One region of the Chryseobacterium sp. 14P4.3.2 genome, then DNA from elsewhere that is predicted to be linked to it. Evidence: riboswitches for the same ligand, from Rfam matches in the RefSeq annotation. Region 1 holds a riboswitch; the other holds the start of a gene.
What was found. A riboswitch is a leader RNA that binds a small molecule or an ion and turns the genes downstream of it on or off. The one in region 1 is predicted to bind cobalamin.

Region 1 (8,478 bases):
TTTTAAAATATTATATTTGATAAAAACAACGCAAATGTCATTTATTAAAATTTATATCCATCTTGTTTTTTCAACAAGAAACCGAGCTCCAATTCTTAACACCTTCGATGTAAGAATAAAGGTCTGGAAACATATTAAAGAATACGCTACAGAGAAAGGAATCTTTTTAGATATGATTAATGGATATTCGGATCATTGCCACTGTTTAATTTCTCTTGGAGCCAATCAGAATATTGAAAAAACTGTACAATTATTAAAAGGTGAATCTTCTTATTGGATTAATAAAAACCATCTCACAAAAGAAAAGTTTGCCTGGCAGGATGAGTATTTTGCAGTTTCAGTTTCTGAATCAATCGTAGACTCTGTAAGGAATTATATTAAAAATCAGGAAAAACATCATCAGAAAAAAAGTTATACCGATGAATATAAAGAGTTTATTGAAAAATATCATTTTAAAATATAGGTTTTAGCTAAAGCCGAAATTTCTTTTTTATTTTTTGTTGAATTGGATAAAACCGCAACATTACTATTGAATAATATTCGCAATACCCATTAATAGGAATAGCCTAATGCTCATTTAAAAATAAATTCCCCTTCATTGGTTTTAGCCGAAACCTATAAAACCAATCATATTTATATCTTATTTTTTTGCCCAAATTTAACAGATTCTCTACCTTTATAGACTGGTTTGAATTCAGGTAAAATTATGGAAAACATTATCGAAATATTAAAGTCTGGCGGAACTATTCTTTACCCTACAGATACCATCTGGGGAATTGGCTGTGATGCTACTAATATAGAGGCGGTCAATAAAATTTTTGACATTAAGAAACGTGAAAAAAATAAATCTATGATCATCCTTGTAGAGTCAGAAAAAAGACTCCAGGATCTTGTGGATGTTCCGGAAATGGCTTGGGAAATCATTGATCTTAGTGAAAAACCTGTGACTATAGTTTATGAAAACCCTAGAGGCTTACCTAAAGAACTTCTTGCGGAAGACGGGAGTATCGGTATTCGCCTTGTAAAGAATGATTTTTGCAAGAAACTGATTTCAAAACTGAATAAGCCATTGGTTTCTACTTCTGCCAACTTCAGTGGTGAGAAAAGCCCTTTGAAATTTTCTGATATTTCTGAAGAGATGATCAGTCTTGTGGATTATGCCGTGGAAGAAGATAGAGAAAAAGTATCTGAATATTCAGGTTCTTCGGTGATCAAAATATGGAGTGACAACAGGATAAAAGTTCTTAGAGAGTAAAAACCTTTACTGATCAGTTTATTTTTTAGAGTCTTGGCGGTAAGCATCGGCAGGATTTCTTTTTTTTAATTCTATCTTTGCAAACTCAACTCATAAAATATAGGCTATGAATCATCAAGAATTTGCTAAGCTATGGGTAGATGCCTGGAACTCTCATGATTTAGAGGATATCCTATCCCATTATTCTGAAGATATTGAGATTACAACTCCAATGATAGTCTTGGCTACCGGAGGTAAAGAAAGCTCTTTAAAAGGCAAAAAAGCAGTTCGTGAATACTGGAGAACGGCATTGGAAAAATTCCCGGATCTCCATTTCGATTTGATCCGTTCAACAGCGGGAGTGGATTCTGTAGCATTATTTTATAAGTCGATTATGGACAAGCATGCCGTAGAGGTCATGCTTTTTAATGAAGAAGGAAAAATTAGTAAAATGTATGCTCATTATGATTAATGAGATCCATTGGTAGAAATTGACACTATTATTAACGATGAAAATTAATCTTAACCAAAATAAGAATTTAAAACTTTTTAAAATTATTTCTGAAGCGGCAGAAAGAAACAACCAGTCTGTCTATATTGTGGGTGGATATGTTCGTGACCTTCTGATGAAAAGAAAGGCTTCTACGGATATAGACTTTGTAACGGAACAAAGCGGTATTGAGCTTGCCCAGAATGTTGCTCAGGATATTGATCCAAAATTAAAGGTTTCTGTTTTTAAAACCTACGGAACTGCGATGATCAAGTACAAAGAACTTGAACTGGAGTTTGTGGGTGCAAGAAAAGAAAGCTATACAGAAGACAGCAGAAAACCTGAAGTAGAAGGTGGAAGTCTGGAGGATGACCAAAAGAGAAGAGATTTTACCATCAACGCGATGGCTATTTCTTTAAATAAGGATAATTTTGGTGAACTTATCGATCCATTCAATGGGATTGACGACCTTGAAAAGGGAATTTTACGAACGCCTTTAGAGCCAGCTCAAACCTACTCTGATGATCCGTTAAGGATGATGAGAGCAGTACGTTTTGCTTCTACTTTAAATTTTACGGTAGAAGAGAATTCTTTGCGGGCAATACAACAGGAAGCTGAGAGAATCAAGATTGTTTCTATGGAAAGAATCATGGTGGAATTCAATAAAATCATGTTATCAGAAAAGCCTTCCGTAGGATTAAGCCTAATGGAGCAAACAGGCCTGCTAAAACTTATCATTCCTGAACTTATTGAACTGAAGGGTGTGGAAGAGGTGGAAGGTCAGACTCACAAAGATAATTTTTACCATACACTTGAGGTTGTGGATAATATTTCTGTGAATACGGACAACCTTTGGCTGCGCTGGTCGGCGTTGCTTCACGATATAGGAAAAGCTCCTACGAAAAAGTTTGTGGAAGGTACAGGCTGGACTTTTCATGGGCATGAATTTTTGGGTTCGAAAATGGTTAAAGCTTTGTTTCAGAGGCTGAAACTGCCTTTGGGAAGTGATATGAAGTATGTTCAGAAAATGGTAAAGCTTTCATCACGTCCTATCGCTTTGATTACAGACGATGCTTCAGATGCTGCATTAAGAAGGCTTTTATTTGATGCCGGTGAAAATCTTGAAGATCTTTTTACTTTATGTAAGGCTGATATCACCACTAAAAATTCTAAAAAGCAGGATAAATTCAAAAGAAATTTTGAGTATGTAGCGGTAAAAATAAAAGAGGTAGAAGAAAAGGATCAGGTAAGAAACTTCCAACCGCCTATTACCGGTGAGGAAATCATGGAAATGTTTAACCTTAAACCAGGCCGTGAGATTGGAATTTTAAAAGAAAAGGTAAAAGAAGCTATTCTTGAAGGCGAGATTCCCAATGAAAAGGAAGAGGCTACCAAGTTTGTAATTGCTGAGGCTGAAAAGTTGGGATTAACACTATAATCTTATTGACAAATAAATAAAGAGCCCGGCGGGATGTTCCATCCCGCCGGGCTCTTTTGTATCTACTATTAAAACAAACCCGGGCGGTTTCTGAGAAACCGCCCGGACAAAAAACACAAATGATGAAAAAAAATAAAAAATTATATTTTCATATGCTGTATTTTATTATGGTCTATTATGGATTTACATAGGTTCCATTAGCTCCCAAACCTCCTGTTATAAAAGATCTGATTTTACCTCCTGTACTTGCAGAATATACTGTCATTTCACTATTTCCTTCGAATTTCTTAACATCTGAAGCGAAAATTCTTCCGTCTACAACTGTAAATCCATATAGAACATAATAAGATGGTCCGTTATCTGCAACAGTAAGTAATGGATTAGCAGGAACTACTGGAGCAGCTATACTTGTTGTATAAATTTTGTTTCCTGAACTAAAGTAAAACTTACCATTATCAATCTGAAGATTCGTTCCGTTTGGAATTCCCGTTAATGTAACAACTGGTGTCAAAGTTCCTGTACTTGAAATTTTATAAATATAAGAATTGGCAGTAGTACCTGAAATTGTGTACACATCAGAGTTATAGGAAACTGTTCTACCAATCTGACCATTTGGAATAGTAATCTCAGTCTTATTATCAGTAGCTGTATTAATATAAGTAATCTTATTTCCATACCCTGATGAAGCATTCTGTACAAAAACATTTCCACCTGCTTCTACAATTTTATCTGCAACTTCAGTAAAGTCGATTTTCTTTACAAATGACAGGTCAGAAATTTTATACTTCGTTACACTGTTAACATTGGTAGAGAAATTGGTATTAGCTACATAGATAAATCCATTCGCGAAGGTAATACCTCTTGGATTGTTGATCTGATCTGTGATTGTACCCAATTTCTTAAAAGTATAACGATCCACCACTACAATTTTATTAGAATTGTTCATCACAAGGTAAGCTTTATTTTCGTTAAGACCTATTGCCTGAAGAACATCTCCCAATATTTCATTGTTATTATTATAAGCATAGATATTATCTTGTTGCAGGCTTAAATCTCTTGTAAGAAACGTTACATTAGCACCGTTACTTTTAAAGTTTCCTTCGTTAGAAATAAAATACCCATCCTGATACGTGATTGGCGAAATTTCATAACTTTCATTGTCACTGCTACAAGAAATGTTAAACAATAGTACAAATGCAAATAGCACTGTTAAAATTCTGGTTATTCTCATAATATATTAATTTTAATTTTTAAAAATTTATTGCCGCGTAAACGCTGTAGTTCCTTTTAGGCAAAGGGTAGAAAGAAACTGTTTTATAATAGGTATTTGTTACATTATTGACTTTAACTCCTAAGGTATATCTTTTGGAAACCGTCGCCGAAATACCGGTATTTAAAATAAAATAAGGATCAATTGCTGTTTTCCTGTCTTCATCACCTGTTATATAAGTAATCCCATTGAATAGTCCCTGTGCAAAGAATTTAAGGAAGCTATACTCATAATCTACATTTGCTGTTGCTCTGTGCATTGGAACGTACGGTCGCTGTTTATGGGTTTCCTTATCAATCGATCTCGTGTAATAATACCCGGCATTCAGCCCAATCTTATGATTCCCCAATTGTTTATTAAAAGACAATTGAGATTCCAATCCATATGATTCGGATTTATTAACGTTGAAAGCCTGCCAATACCCAAGAGCTGTAGGCAGCCATACAATAAGATCGGTCACTCCCATGTAATAAGGGGAAACGGTAAGTTTAAAATTCTTCACTTTAAACTCGTGGTTCATATCTACCTGAACAGAGGTTTCCGGTCTCAGATCCTTATTCCCGCCCGGCTCATAATAGATATCATTAAATGACGGATATCTGAAATTCTTGGATAAATTAAGCCCTACATTATACCATTTTGAAGTATCCCATTTTCCGGAGAAAGAATACAGAACCGGAGAATTGATATCTTCCACAAAATCTTTTTTAAACCCACTTTCAAAACGCAGGTCCTTTGTTGCGAAATATCTTAACAATGCGGAAACTGAACCTACATTTCTGCTTACATCCCCTATTCCACTTTTATAACCTTCTCCTTTATTGACCTGAAATTCTCCTATAAGATTAATATTCCACTTTGAATTCAGAAAATAATTGAAATCATTTTTCAAAATATAGTTTTTTCCTGTACCACCACTGGATTTAGGCAGATCCAAAGCTCCAAAATACTGAAAATTTTCTTCTGTATAAGCAGTTTTGAAAGAGTTGCTGAATTTTGTTTTATTCCAGTCCCATGAGATAAGGCTTCTTACACTCTGGCTTTTATATTTCGTTTTCGTTTCTGTTTCTTCATAGATAGGATAATGCTGTGAAGAGTCAAAAAACTGGCTTTGCCACGAAACTTTATGCTCATCAGTTATTTTATAGGAAGCTCCTGCATTAAATGTAGTATTGTAGTAATTTCCGTTCCTGTTGATATAATTAAGGTCGCTTACCTTATAATCATTTTCACTTACTGAGTAATTTCCCGAAGCTTTAAAGCTGAACCTGTCATTGCTGTAAGATCCTTTAACAAAGTTATTAAACGTATTAAAAGAAGCCACCTCTGAAAATAGTCCCCCATGAAATCCCTTATTAAAATCAAGAGTATTGTTCATATGAATACTTCCTCCGATAGCCCCACTTCCGTATACCACACTTCCACCACCGGCTTTTATTCCGATCTGATCATACCCGAACAGCGGCATATTGTTGATATCTCCTTGTCCCAGAAAGTTGGAATTGATATTAATTCCGTTCCATACAAAGGCGGTCTGCTGTGCGGTGGTTCCTCTGAAAGAAGGTGAAGAAACAGCCCCACGTCCATTTTCTTTAATATAAACCTGAGATTGAAACCTGAGCAGTTCTGAAAGGTTAGTAGAATTTTTCTCTGTATCTTCGGCTGTAATGGTTTTCACCGGATGAAAGAGTTTTACCCTGTTCATCTGGTTGTCGAAGATGTAAATAGTATCAATGGCTTTCTCTTGTCCGAAAAGAAAACAGCCATAAGATGAAAAAAGCAGTGCTAAAGATCTTTTTATATCCATATTATTTTACTTTTCCTCCGAAAGCAATATGTTTTTTGGTTATAACTCTGGCAGGTCTCCTGACTTTCGCATTCTGCACCTTCCCGTTGTATACAGTGGCTGCTTGCAGAAATTTTTAGTTGCGATTTACAGTTGCGGGGACAGTCCGGGGCTTTCACCCGATTCCCTTTTCATTCCAATATACTGGAAACCAAAATTTTTGCAAAGATAACTTTTTATATCTATTAGCCAAAAAACCAATCTGCAAACCACGGCTTCTTTTCCCATAGATTCTTCTTTAAAATAAACAAAAGTAAAATGACTGTTCTCAATATCAAAAACAGCCATTCGAAACATCATCTCTACTAATGATTTGATGAACAACACTCCTAAAGCGTAAATTAACCTTTATAAGTAAAATAAAAAACTGCCCTCAAATGAAGGCAGTTCTATATGATCGAATCATTTTGTTCAATTATTTACCAATAACCTCTGTGATTGGATTTCCAACATTTCCGCTTGGAAACTGAATTTTAAGTAACGAAGAAACAGTAGGAGCAATATCGGTCATATAATAAGCCTTATTACTTTCTCCCTGCTTAACTCCCCATCCCATAAAGATTAATGGAATATGTGAATCATAAGAATTCCATACACTGTGTGTAGTTCCTGTTTTAGAGTATGGAGGAAGCATAGAGTCATGAGAAATCAATTGAATATCACCACTTCTCTGTCTGTTGATTCCGTTGATAATTCTTTGTTTGATAGGTTCCGGAATACTTGCTTCCTGAACTTTATCTACAGAAACGGCATATAAAACAGTAGGGTCTTTTTCAAGCTCCTTAACGGCGAAGTTTCTTACGTCATCTAATTCAAGCTTACTGTCAGCCAATACTTTTCTGTCGAAATAGATCTGATAATTATCGATAGCATTGATTAATTTATCAGCTCCGAATTTCTCTTTCAGTTTTTGGTTAAGATCTTTCTGAGCTCCTTCTCCAAAGAAACCTGTCGGGATCTTATGTTCTTTCAGGAATCCTACAGAGTGTGCTCCACCATGGTCAGCAGAAAGGAAAACAGTATACTCTCCTTTTCCAACTTTTGAATCCAGATAATTAAAGAATTCTGCCAGATCCTGATCTAATCTGATATAAACATCTTCCACTTCAATAGAGTTAGGCCCGAATTTGTGTCCGGCATAATCTGTAGAAGCAAGGTTAATTGCCAAGAAGTCTGTAATATTGTCACCACCCAGTTTTTCACCTTCTACAGAAGCTTCTGCCAGCTTCAGTGTCAGCGTATTTCCGAAAGGAGTATAGCGGATATTATCTTTTTTATCCTGATAATCTTTAGCCAGATTGCTGTAAGGGAATGTAGGGGTCTTTGCACTTCCCAGTAATCCTTCCCATGGAGAATTGTCAGGCGCACTTTCTGTATACTGATTGATCGGGAGTAAGGTATTCCAGCCATTTGCTACCAGTTTTTCCGGTAGGTTCTGTGTATTGAATGATTTTACCCATTGAGGAAGATCATTCATATACCATGTACTTGTAATAAAATTCCCTGTACTGTCATCAAACCAGAAAGCTCCGTTTGGCGTATGTCCTGCCGGAAGTATAGAGGCACGGTCTTTCAGAGAAACACCAATTACCTTTCCCTGGAAGTTGGTTGCCAGTCTCAGCTCATCCGTTACTGTGGTAGACCAAAGGTTTTTGGGAGAGTGGCTGCCAATTTTTGTATTGGTGGTTCCTACAGGCTGAACGCTTTCATCTGCCGTACAGTATACACCTTTACCTGTTTCTTTATCTGTCCAGTCATTTCCTGCAATACCATGAATTGCCGGTACAGAACCTGTATAGATACAGGTATGCCCCAAAGCTGTAATAGTAGGAACATATGGAATATGTACATTATTTAAAGAATATCCTGTATTCAACAGTCTTTTGAAACCGTCATTTCCGAATTTGCCATAAAAACGGTATAAATAATCCCAACGCATCTGATCTACGACCAGACCCACCACTAATTTCGGTCTTTCCAGCTGGGTATTTTTATTCTTCTGTGCATTGATTGTAACTACGGACAAAAAAGTAACTGCCGCAATTGAAATTTTCCTAAGCATCCAAGTAAATTTTTATTGAAGACAAATTTAAGGGTTTTGAAAGTCTTGGAGTGTGAAATTTTATTTAATTTTGATATTTATCCAATTCATCAACTCAACCAACCATGATTTTAGGAGTATACTGGTATTTTAAGTTTC
Region 2 (8,478 bases), on a different contig from region 1:
GGGGGATTTCTTGTAGGAAGATCTGTATCAAGCTTTTTTAACAAAATATCTGCGAGAACTCAGCTGATTGTAACAACTGTTTTAGCGGGTGTATTTGCTTTGGTTTCTATGGTTACTCAGAATCTCTGGTTTCTGGTGGCTATCGGTCTTCTGCATTCATCTATGTGGAGCTGTATTTATTCACTCTCTATAAAAGGGTTAAACAAATATACCTCAAAAGCTTCAGGAATATTTATTTCTGCCGTATTTGGAGGAGCCGTTTTTACGCTTATTCAGGGAGGTCTGGCAGATGTTTTCGGGTCCTGGAGATGGACATGGTTTCTTACGGTAATCTGTGAATTACTGATGCTTTGCTATGCCATGTTCGGTTCCAGAATAAGAGAAAAAGATATCGTAAGCTGATAATCACTTTTCTTAGCTATCTTTAGTCTATCAACACTAGAAAAATATAATTCAATTAATAATGGAAGAAAAAAAACATAAAATAGTCTGTTTTGGAGAAGTTCTTTGGGATATATTTCCCGGGGCTCAAAGAAGAATCGGGGGAGCACCCTTCAATGTGGCGTACCACCTTTTTAAAATGGGTGTAAATGTAGAGATGATCAGCAGCGTGGGAGATGATGAACCTGGCCACGAATTGCTGCAAAAGATTAAAAACTGGCAGATTCCTACAGATACTATTCAGATCAATCAGGAATATCCTACAAGCACTGTTGTTGCTACTGTGGATGAAAATAACGATGCCCATTATGATATTGTAGAAAATGTAGCCTGGGATTTTATAGAAACGACACCTGAAAATCTTAAGTCTGCCAGAACAGCAGATGCTTTGGTTTTTGGAACATTGGCTGCCCGAAATGAAAAAACAAAAAATACATTATTTGAACTGCTTGAAACAGGAAGTTATAATGTTTTCGATATCAATCTGAGAGCACCTTATTACGATATCAGAATTATTAACGAACTGCTGCATAAAACTCATTTGGCAAAATTCAATAAAGCAGAACTGAGGATGGTTCTGGACTTTCTAGATAAAGAATATAAAACCGAAGAAGACAGTATCAGATATCTGCAGGACAAATTCGGGATTCGGGAAATTATTATTTCTAAAGGAAGTAAAGGAGCATTGTATGCTATAGATGATCGTTTTTATCTCTATCCTACAATCCCGGTTGAGGTTAAAGATACGGTGGGAAGCGGAGATTCATTTTTGGCAGGATTTTTATCCAAAAGGATCGGGAATGAAGCTTCTGCTCATGAGATTATGACTCAGGCGGTTTCACTGGGGGCCTTTATTACTTCACAGGAAGGCGCCTGCCCGGAATATACTTTAAAAGATTTTAAAAGATTTAAAAACCGTTATCCCGTTACTGCTCTCAGCTAAGGTTCAAAACATGAACTCAAACATTACAACCGGAACAGCTAAAGGAATACTGATCCTTTAGCTGTTCTTATTTTATTGGAAAAATATTTTTTGTATCTTGGTTATTTATACTGTTGGATGTTTTAGCTCAACAATTTAGTATAAATTTCGTAACCTTTAAATCTAAATAACCAATAGAAAATAAACTGAATGAGTTAAACAATCAGGAACTGATAGAAAGAGCGAAAAAAGCCAGTTCAAACAAAATAATGAATGCAGTGATAGTAGGGTTTATGGCTGGTATTTCTATTTACAGTACAGTGAAAAATGGTTTTGGATTCTTTACATGTTTACCTGTTGTTTTTATTCCTTTTGTCATAAATTCAAAAAAAATCGACCGGGAATTACAGGAAGAGCTAAAATCTAGAGATTTAAAATAAAATAATATTTTCGCTTGTTGAAAGTGGTAAAAAATAAGTTTCGGCCCATTGCTTTTAGCAATGGGCCGAAACTTATTTTAAAGTAAAATGTCTTACGATAAAGTCTCTGAAAATACAATTTCAGTAAAGTTTTCAGTAAAAATTTCAGACACTCAATACGGATTTTACCTATGCGAAAATTTCAGAAAATACTTTTGTAAAAAAGGGCAAAAATTTCCTTGAAAACATCTGTTATTTGTGAATGTCAAGCAAAGGTAAAATAAGGTTTTTATTTAGGTTGGTTTAATATTTTACCGTCATATCTTATGAATTTAGTAACGAAAAATTAATGTTATTGCCTAAATTGTAATGTTTGAATTGTTAATTGTGTTTTTTTAAATGATACATTTACAGTTGATTAGCTTGGAATAATTATTGTTTGCATAAAATCTCTTGGTCATTTTCATAAAATACTTATATTTACCACCAAGGAGTTCTTAACACCTTCTTTATCAACCGAAAATGGTTACACTTAGCTGTGTATTAAAAGGGAATCGTGTGCAAATCACGAACTGTCGCGCAACTGTAAGTAACGGATAAGGTTTTTATCAAAATAAAGGTCCACTGTATACCCGGTATATGGGAAGGACGATAAAAACTGTTACAAGTCAGGAGACCTGCCTATTTCGAATTGACGATGCTTTCGCGGTCTGAAGCTTATAGTCAGGTATGATACGATATGGATAACATTTTGGTCAAAAATCTTTGTCAGGTCATGTTATTTTGTGATACAAATAGGTAATGGAGCAGTATGCTTTTTCATTATGCTATCGTTCACCGTATTTTCCTTTTCCATAGTTTTCTTTCCCAAAGGTATTGTGAAGTTTATCAGGAACTTTTTATTAATCAACATAAAAAGTTAAAAAGTGTATCTATCCGATCTCGATTATTTATGCAGGAGCAGCAGACTTGGAAACAAACAGGTTTGCAGGAACTTAATTATTCAAAATTCCGAATTTCGGAAAACGGAGAGCATTACTTTGCTTCTCTTCCGTTCATTACTTTTTATCGCCCAATCATTGGATAGAGCTGCTTACTGCAATGTTTGTCTATTGTCTTCTACGAACAAATTTCAACTAAACAATAAATATTATAATGACTAAAAGTGAAAGTTTGAAGTCTCCCGGTATGAAATTTCGGGAGGCCATGGAAAAAGAAAGTCCTCTTCAGATTGTTGGAACTATTAATGCCAATCATGCGTTACTCGCACAGCAGGCTGGCTTCAATGCTATTTATCTTTCCGGTGGAGGTGTGGCGGCAGGTTCTTTAGGAATTCCGGATCTGGGAATTACGACGCTGGAAGATGTTTTAATAGACGTTCAGCGTATTACCAATGTTTGCGACCTCCCGTTAATGGTAGATGTAGACACTGGATTTGGTCCTTCTGCATTTAATGTGGCAAGAACGGTGAAATCATTGATCAAGGCCGGAGCAGCCGCATTACATATTGAAGATCAGGTAGGTGCAAAGCGCTGCGGACACCGCCCTGGAAAGGAAGTGGTAAGCAAAGAAGAAATGGTAGACAGACTGAAGGCTGCTGCGGATGCCCGTAGTGATGATAATTTTGTAATTGGCGCCAGAACAGATGCTTTCGCTAATGAAGGTCTTGAAAAGACACTGGAAAGAGCAGTAGCTTACAAAGAGGCCGGAGCAGATTTTATTTTTGCAGAAGCCGTTCCGGACATAACCTTTTATCAAAAATTTGTTGATGCCACAGGAATCACAGTATTAGCCAATATAACAGAATTCGGAATGATTGAAATGTATACTGTAGAAGAATTGAAAAATGCAGGGGTAGGGTTGATCCTTTATCCTCTTTCTGCGTTCCGTGCGGCTAACAAAGCAGCTCAGAATGTATACGAACATCTCCGCAAAGAAGGCACACAAGCCAATGTACTGGATACGATGCAAACAAGGGAAGAGCTCTATAAAAGCATCGGATATTATAATTACGAACAAAAATTAGATAACCTTTTTAAACAAAATAATTGATATGTCAACGAGCACCGAACCAACATTTAAACCTAAAAAGAGCGTCGCTCTTTCGGGGGTCACAGCAGGGAATACAGCGCTTTGTAGTGTAGGAAAGAGCGGAAACGATCTTCACTACAGAGGATATGATATTCTGGATCTGGCAGAAAAAACAGAGTTTGAGGAAGTTGCTTATCTTCTGATATACGGCCAGCTGCCTACCGCCTCCCAGTTGAAAAACTATAAAGCAAAATTAAAGTCTCTAAGAGGATTGCCTCATTCTGTAAGAAATATTTTAAAGAGTATTCCCGCAGCAGCACACCCAATGGATGTCATGCGCTCAATGGTATCTGCAGTCGGAAGTATTCAGCCGGAAAAAGATGATCATAATATGGCAGGAGCAAGAGATATTGCGGACAAACTTCTGGCATCATTTAGCTCAGGGCTATTATATTGGTATCACTATACTCATAATGGTAAAGAAATCAATGTTGAAACAGATGATGACACTATTGGCGGGCATTTCTTACACCTGTTGCATGGCAAAAAAGCTCCTGATTCCTGGGTAAAGGCAATGGAAATATCTCTAAATCTTTATGCTGAGCACGAGTTTAATGCGTCCACTTTTACTGCGCGTGTCATTGCGGGAACAGCTTCCGATTTTTATTCTTGTATAACAGGGGCTATTGGTGCTTTGAGAGGGCCAAAGCATGGAGGAGCCAACGAAGTAGCATTTGAAATTCAAAGCCGTTACAATTCCCCGGATGAAGCAGAAGCAGATATCCGTAAGCGTATCGCCAATAAAGAAGTCATCATTGGATTCGGGCATCCGGTATATACCATCTCAGACCCAAGAAACGTGGTGATCAAAAAGGTAGCTAAGCAGCTTTCTGAAGAAGCCGGAGATATGCTGCTGTATAATATCGCAGAAAGACTGGAAACCGTCATGTGGGAAGAAAAGAAGATGTTCCCGAATCTTGACTGGTTTTCCGCCGTTTCTTATCACTTAATGGGAGTTCCTACTCTGATGTTCACTCCTCTATTTGTTATTTCAAGAGTAACAGGATGGAGTGCCCACATCATAGAGCAAAGACAGGATGGGAAGATCATCCGACCGAGTGCCAATTATACAGGCCCTGAAAACAAAGAATTTATATCTATCAACGAGAGGAAATAGTTCAAAGTTGAAAACTGAAAGTGAAAACTGGAAAATTAATTATTAATAATGCCCAGACTAAACTCCTTAAGCAGTTGGTGATCAGTTTTTAACTCCCCACTTTCAATTCTTATCCTCAATTCTCAATTAATCAAAATTTTCAATTATAAAAAATGAGCTCACACATTTCAAACGAAAGACCACAACCGGACAACGTATTAGCAGATATTGCAGACTATGTATTAAACTACGAAATTAAAAATGATTTAGCCTGGAAGACTGCTCACTACTGTCTTTTAGACACAATCGGGTGTGGCCTGGAAGCATTGACTTATCCGGCATGTACAAAACTTTTAGGACCTATAGTAAAGGGGACTATCGTTCCAAACGGAGCAAAAGTTCCTGGTACACAATTTCAGCTAGACCCTGTTCAGGCAGCATTCAATATCGGAGCTATTATCCGTTGGCTGGATTTCAATGATACCTGGCTGGCCGCAGAATGGGGACATCCGTCGGACAATCTTGGAGGAATCTTAGCAACAGCAGACTGGTTATCCAGAACCAATATGGCAGAAGGAAAAGCTCCTCTAAAAATGAAACAGGTGCTGGAGGCAATGATCATGGCTCACGAAATTCAGGGAGTAATGGCGTTGGAAAACTCGTTCAATAAAGTTGGCTTAGACCATGTATTACTGGTAAAACTGGCTTCAACAGCAGTCGTTGGAAAACTGATCGGCCTGAACCGTGATGAAATAATCAATGCCGTATCATTAGCATTTGTTGACGGGCAGTCTTTGAGAACTTACCGACATGCTCCGAATACAGGTTCGCGTAAGTCATGGGCTGCAGGAGATGCCACCTCAAGAGCAGTACGTCTTGCCTTGATCGCTAAAACAGGTGAAATGGGATATCCATCTGTTTTAACAGCAAAAACATGGGGATTCTATGATGTTTCTTTCAAAGGAAATGAGTTTAAATTTCAGAGAGACTACAGTTCTTATGTGATGGAAAATGTACTCTTCAAAATTTCTTTCCCTGCAGAATTTCATTCACAGACAGCAGTAGAAGCAGCAATGACATTACACAAAAAATTAAAAGACCTTGGAAAAACAACAGATGATATTAAAAAACTTACAATACGTACTCACGAAGCTGCTATAAGAATTATTGATAAAAAAGGACCATTAAACAATCCTGCAGACCGTGACCACTGTATCCAATACATGATTGCCGTTCCATTGATTTACGGCAGACTCACTGCGGCAGACTATGAAGATAATATTGCTTCAGATCCCGGAATTGATATTCTTCGTGATAAAATTGAATGCGTAGAAGATGTTCAGTTTACAACAGATTACCATGATCCGGAAAAACGCTCCATTGCCAATGCGATGACTATAGAATTGAACGATGGGACTATCCTGGATGAAATTGTAGTAGAATATCCTATTGGCCACAAGCGTAGAAGAGAAGAAGGTATTCCTGAGCTGATCAAAAAATATAAAGTCAATCTCGCCCGTATCTTCCCTGAAAAACAACAGAGAACAATTCTTGAAAATTCGTTGGAATATGATGTACTGATCAACCTTGATGTCAATGAATTTGTTGATCTTTTAGTAATTTAAAAATGAAAGGATAAGAGTTGAAAATTGAAAATGAAAAGTTATTAAACATGTAGAGGCTGAGTTATTATTGCATTTCCCATTCTCCAATTTTTCACTTTCCATTTTCAATTCTCCACGCTACACTAAAAAAAATCTATGTCACAAAAAATAAAAATATTAGTCAATGGAAATTTTACAGAAAGTACAACTAAAAACTATCTTCCTGTAGAAAATCCTGCTTCACAGGAAATTCTGGCGGAAGTTCCTCTTACAGAACTATCCGAAATAGATGAAGCTATTGAAGCGGCAAAAGAAGCTTTCAAAACATGGAAAGAAGTAGCCACTCCCGAAAGAGCAAGGCTGTTTCTGAAGTACCAGCAGCTCCTAAAGGAAAACCAAAAAGAAATTGCCGAAATTCTGTCCAGAGAAAACGGAAAAACCTTTGCTGATGCTATGGGAGACGTATGGCGCGGAATAGAAGTGGTGGAACATGCCTGTAATATTCCAACTCTGATGATGGGGGAGACCGTAGAAAATGTAGCACGAGGAGTTGATACATACAGTTATATACAGCCTCTTGGAGTTTGTGCGGGAATTACACCTTTCAACTTTCCTGCAATGATTCCTTTGTGGATGTTTCCTATGGCCATTGCCTGTGGTAATGCATTTATCTTAAAGCCTTCAGAGCAGACTCCTATGACCTCCATGAAAATGGCAGAGCTGTTTTTAGAGGCAGGATTCCCCAAAGGAGTCCTGAATATTGTTCACGGTTCAAAAGATCAGGTTAACCATATCTTAAACCATCCTGACATCAGGGCTATTTCGTTTGTGGGTTCTGTTCCGGTTGCTGAACATGTTTACCGTACAGGAACAGACAATCTGAAAAGAGTTCAGGCTTTTGGAGGAGCAAAAAATCATATGGTGGTAATGCCCGATGCCAATAAAGGGCAGGTGATCAATAACCTTGTAGGAGCTTCCTGTGGTGCAGCTGGTCAGCGTTGTATGGCAATCAGTGTTGCTGTATTGGTAGGTGAGGCTCAGAATTGGGTAGAAGATATTAAAACGGCTTTAGGAACCATCAAACCTGGAGTATGGTCTGATGAATCTGCAGCTTTCGGCCCATTGATTAATCAGCAATCTAAAGAAAAAGTTCTGAGATTAATTAAAAGTGCATACGATCAGGGAGCTGAAGTATTATTAGACGGAAGCAACTGTAAAGTAGAAGGGTATGAGAAAGGCTATTTTGTAGGGCCTACCTTATTTAATAATGTATCCGTTGATATGGATATCTACAAAGAAGAAATTTTCGGACCTGCATTATTATTGCTAAAGGCGGAAACTTTAGATGAAGCAATCAGGATCATTAATGAAAATCCTTACGGAAACGGAACTTCGATCTTTACCAACTCCGGAGCCGCTGCCAGAAAATTCCAGCACGAGATTGAGGTAGGACAGATTGGAGTGAATCTTCCTATTCCTGTACCATTGCCGTTTTTTTCTTTCACAGGATGGAGGAAATCATTCTTCGGCGACTTACATTCCTACGGGAAACAGGGCGTTCGTTTCTATACTGAAACCAAGACTATTACTGCCCGCTGGTTTGAAGAAGACGTACCGGGAGGTCATGTGAATATGACAATAAATCTTAAATAGTGAAAAATTGAAAGTTGAGAATTGAAAATGATTTTCATTCTCTGCCAATAATTTTCAATTCTCAATTAAAACAATTTTTAATTAAAGGAAATGGAGTTTAACCTAAGTCAAGACCAACTGGCATTCCAGGATGCAGCTAGAAAATTTGCTGAAAAAGAGCTGTTTCCCTATGCCTCTGAGTGGGATGCCCAAAAGAAATTTCCCAGAGAAGCTATCGCTAAAGCAGGAGAGCTGGGATTCTGCGGAGTTTAT

Region 2: another riboswitch for cobalamin. It lies ahead of prpB (methylisocitrate lyase); the one in region 1 lies ahead of AC27VX_RS14970 (TonB-dependent receptor plug domain-containing protein).

The regions. Positions count from the first base shown of each region.
Region 1 is NZ_JBYOKO010000010.1:3,664-12,141, reverse strand. Features, by position in the region: gene tnpA (IS200/IS605 family transposase) at 35-463, shown strand; gene AC27VX_RS14990 (L-threonylcarbamoyladenylate synthase) at 707-1,255, shown strand; gene AC27VX_RS14985 (nuclear transport factor 2 family protein) at 1,362-1,706, shown strand; gene AC27VX_RS14980 (CCA tRNA nucleotidyltransferase) at 1,744-3,162, shown strand; gene AC27VX_RS14975 (YncE family protein) at 3,338-4,393, opposite strand; gene AC27VX_RS14970 (TonB-dependent receptor plug domain-containing protein) at 4,413-6,239, opposite strand; cobalamin riboswitch at 6,272-6,449, opposite strand; gene pafA (alkaline phosphatase PafA) at 6,694-8,340, opposite strand; gene AC27VX_RS14960 (hypothetical protein) at 8,445-8,478, shown strand, end outside.
Region 2 is NZ_JBYOKO010000003.1:31,818-40,295, forward strand. Features, by position in the region: gene AC27VX_RS05835 (MFS transporter) at 1-402, shown strand, start outside; gene AC27VX_RS05840 (carbohydrate kinase family protein) at 464-1,384, shown strand; cobalamin riboswitch at 2,289-2,481, shown strand; gene prpB (methylisocitrate lyase) at 2,938-3,834, shown strand; gene prpC (bifunctional 2-methylcitrate synthase/citrate synthase) at 3,836-4,990, shown strand; gene AC27VX_RS05855 (bifunctional 2-methylcitrate dehydratase/aconitate hydratase) at 5,143-6,594, shown strand; gene AC27VX_RS05860 (CoA-acylating methylmalonate-semialdehyde dehydrogenase) at 6,730-8,226, shown strand; gene AC27VX_RS05865 (acyl-CoA dehydrogenase family protein) at 8,317-8,478, shown strand, end outside.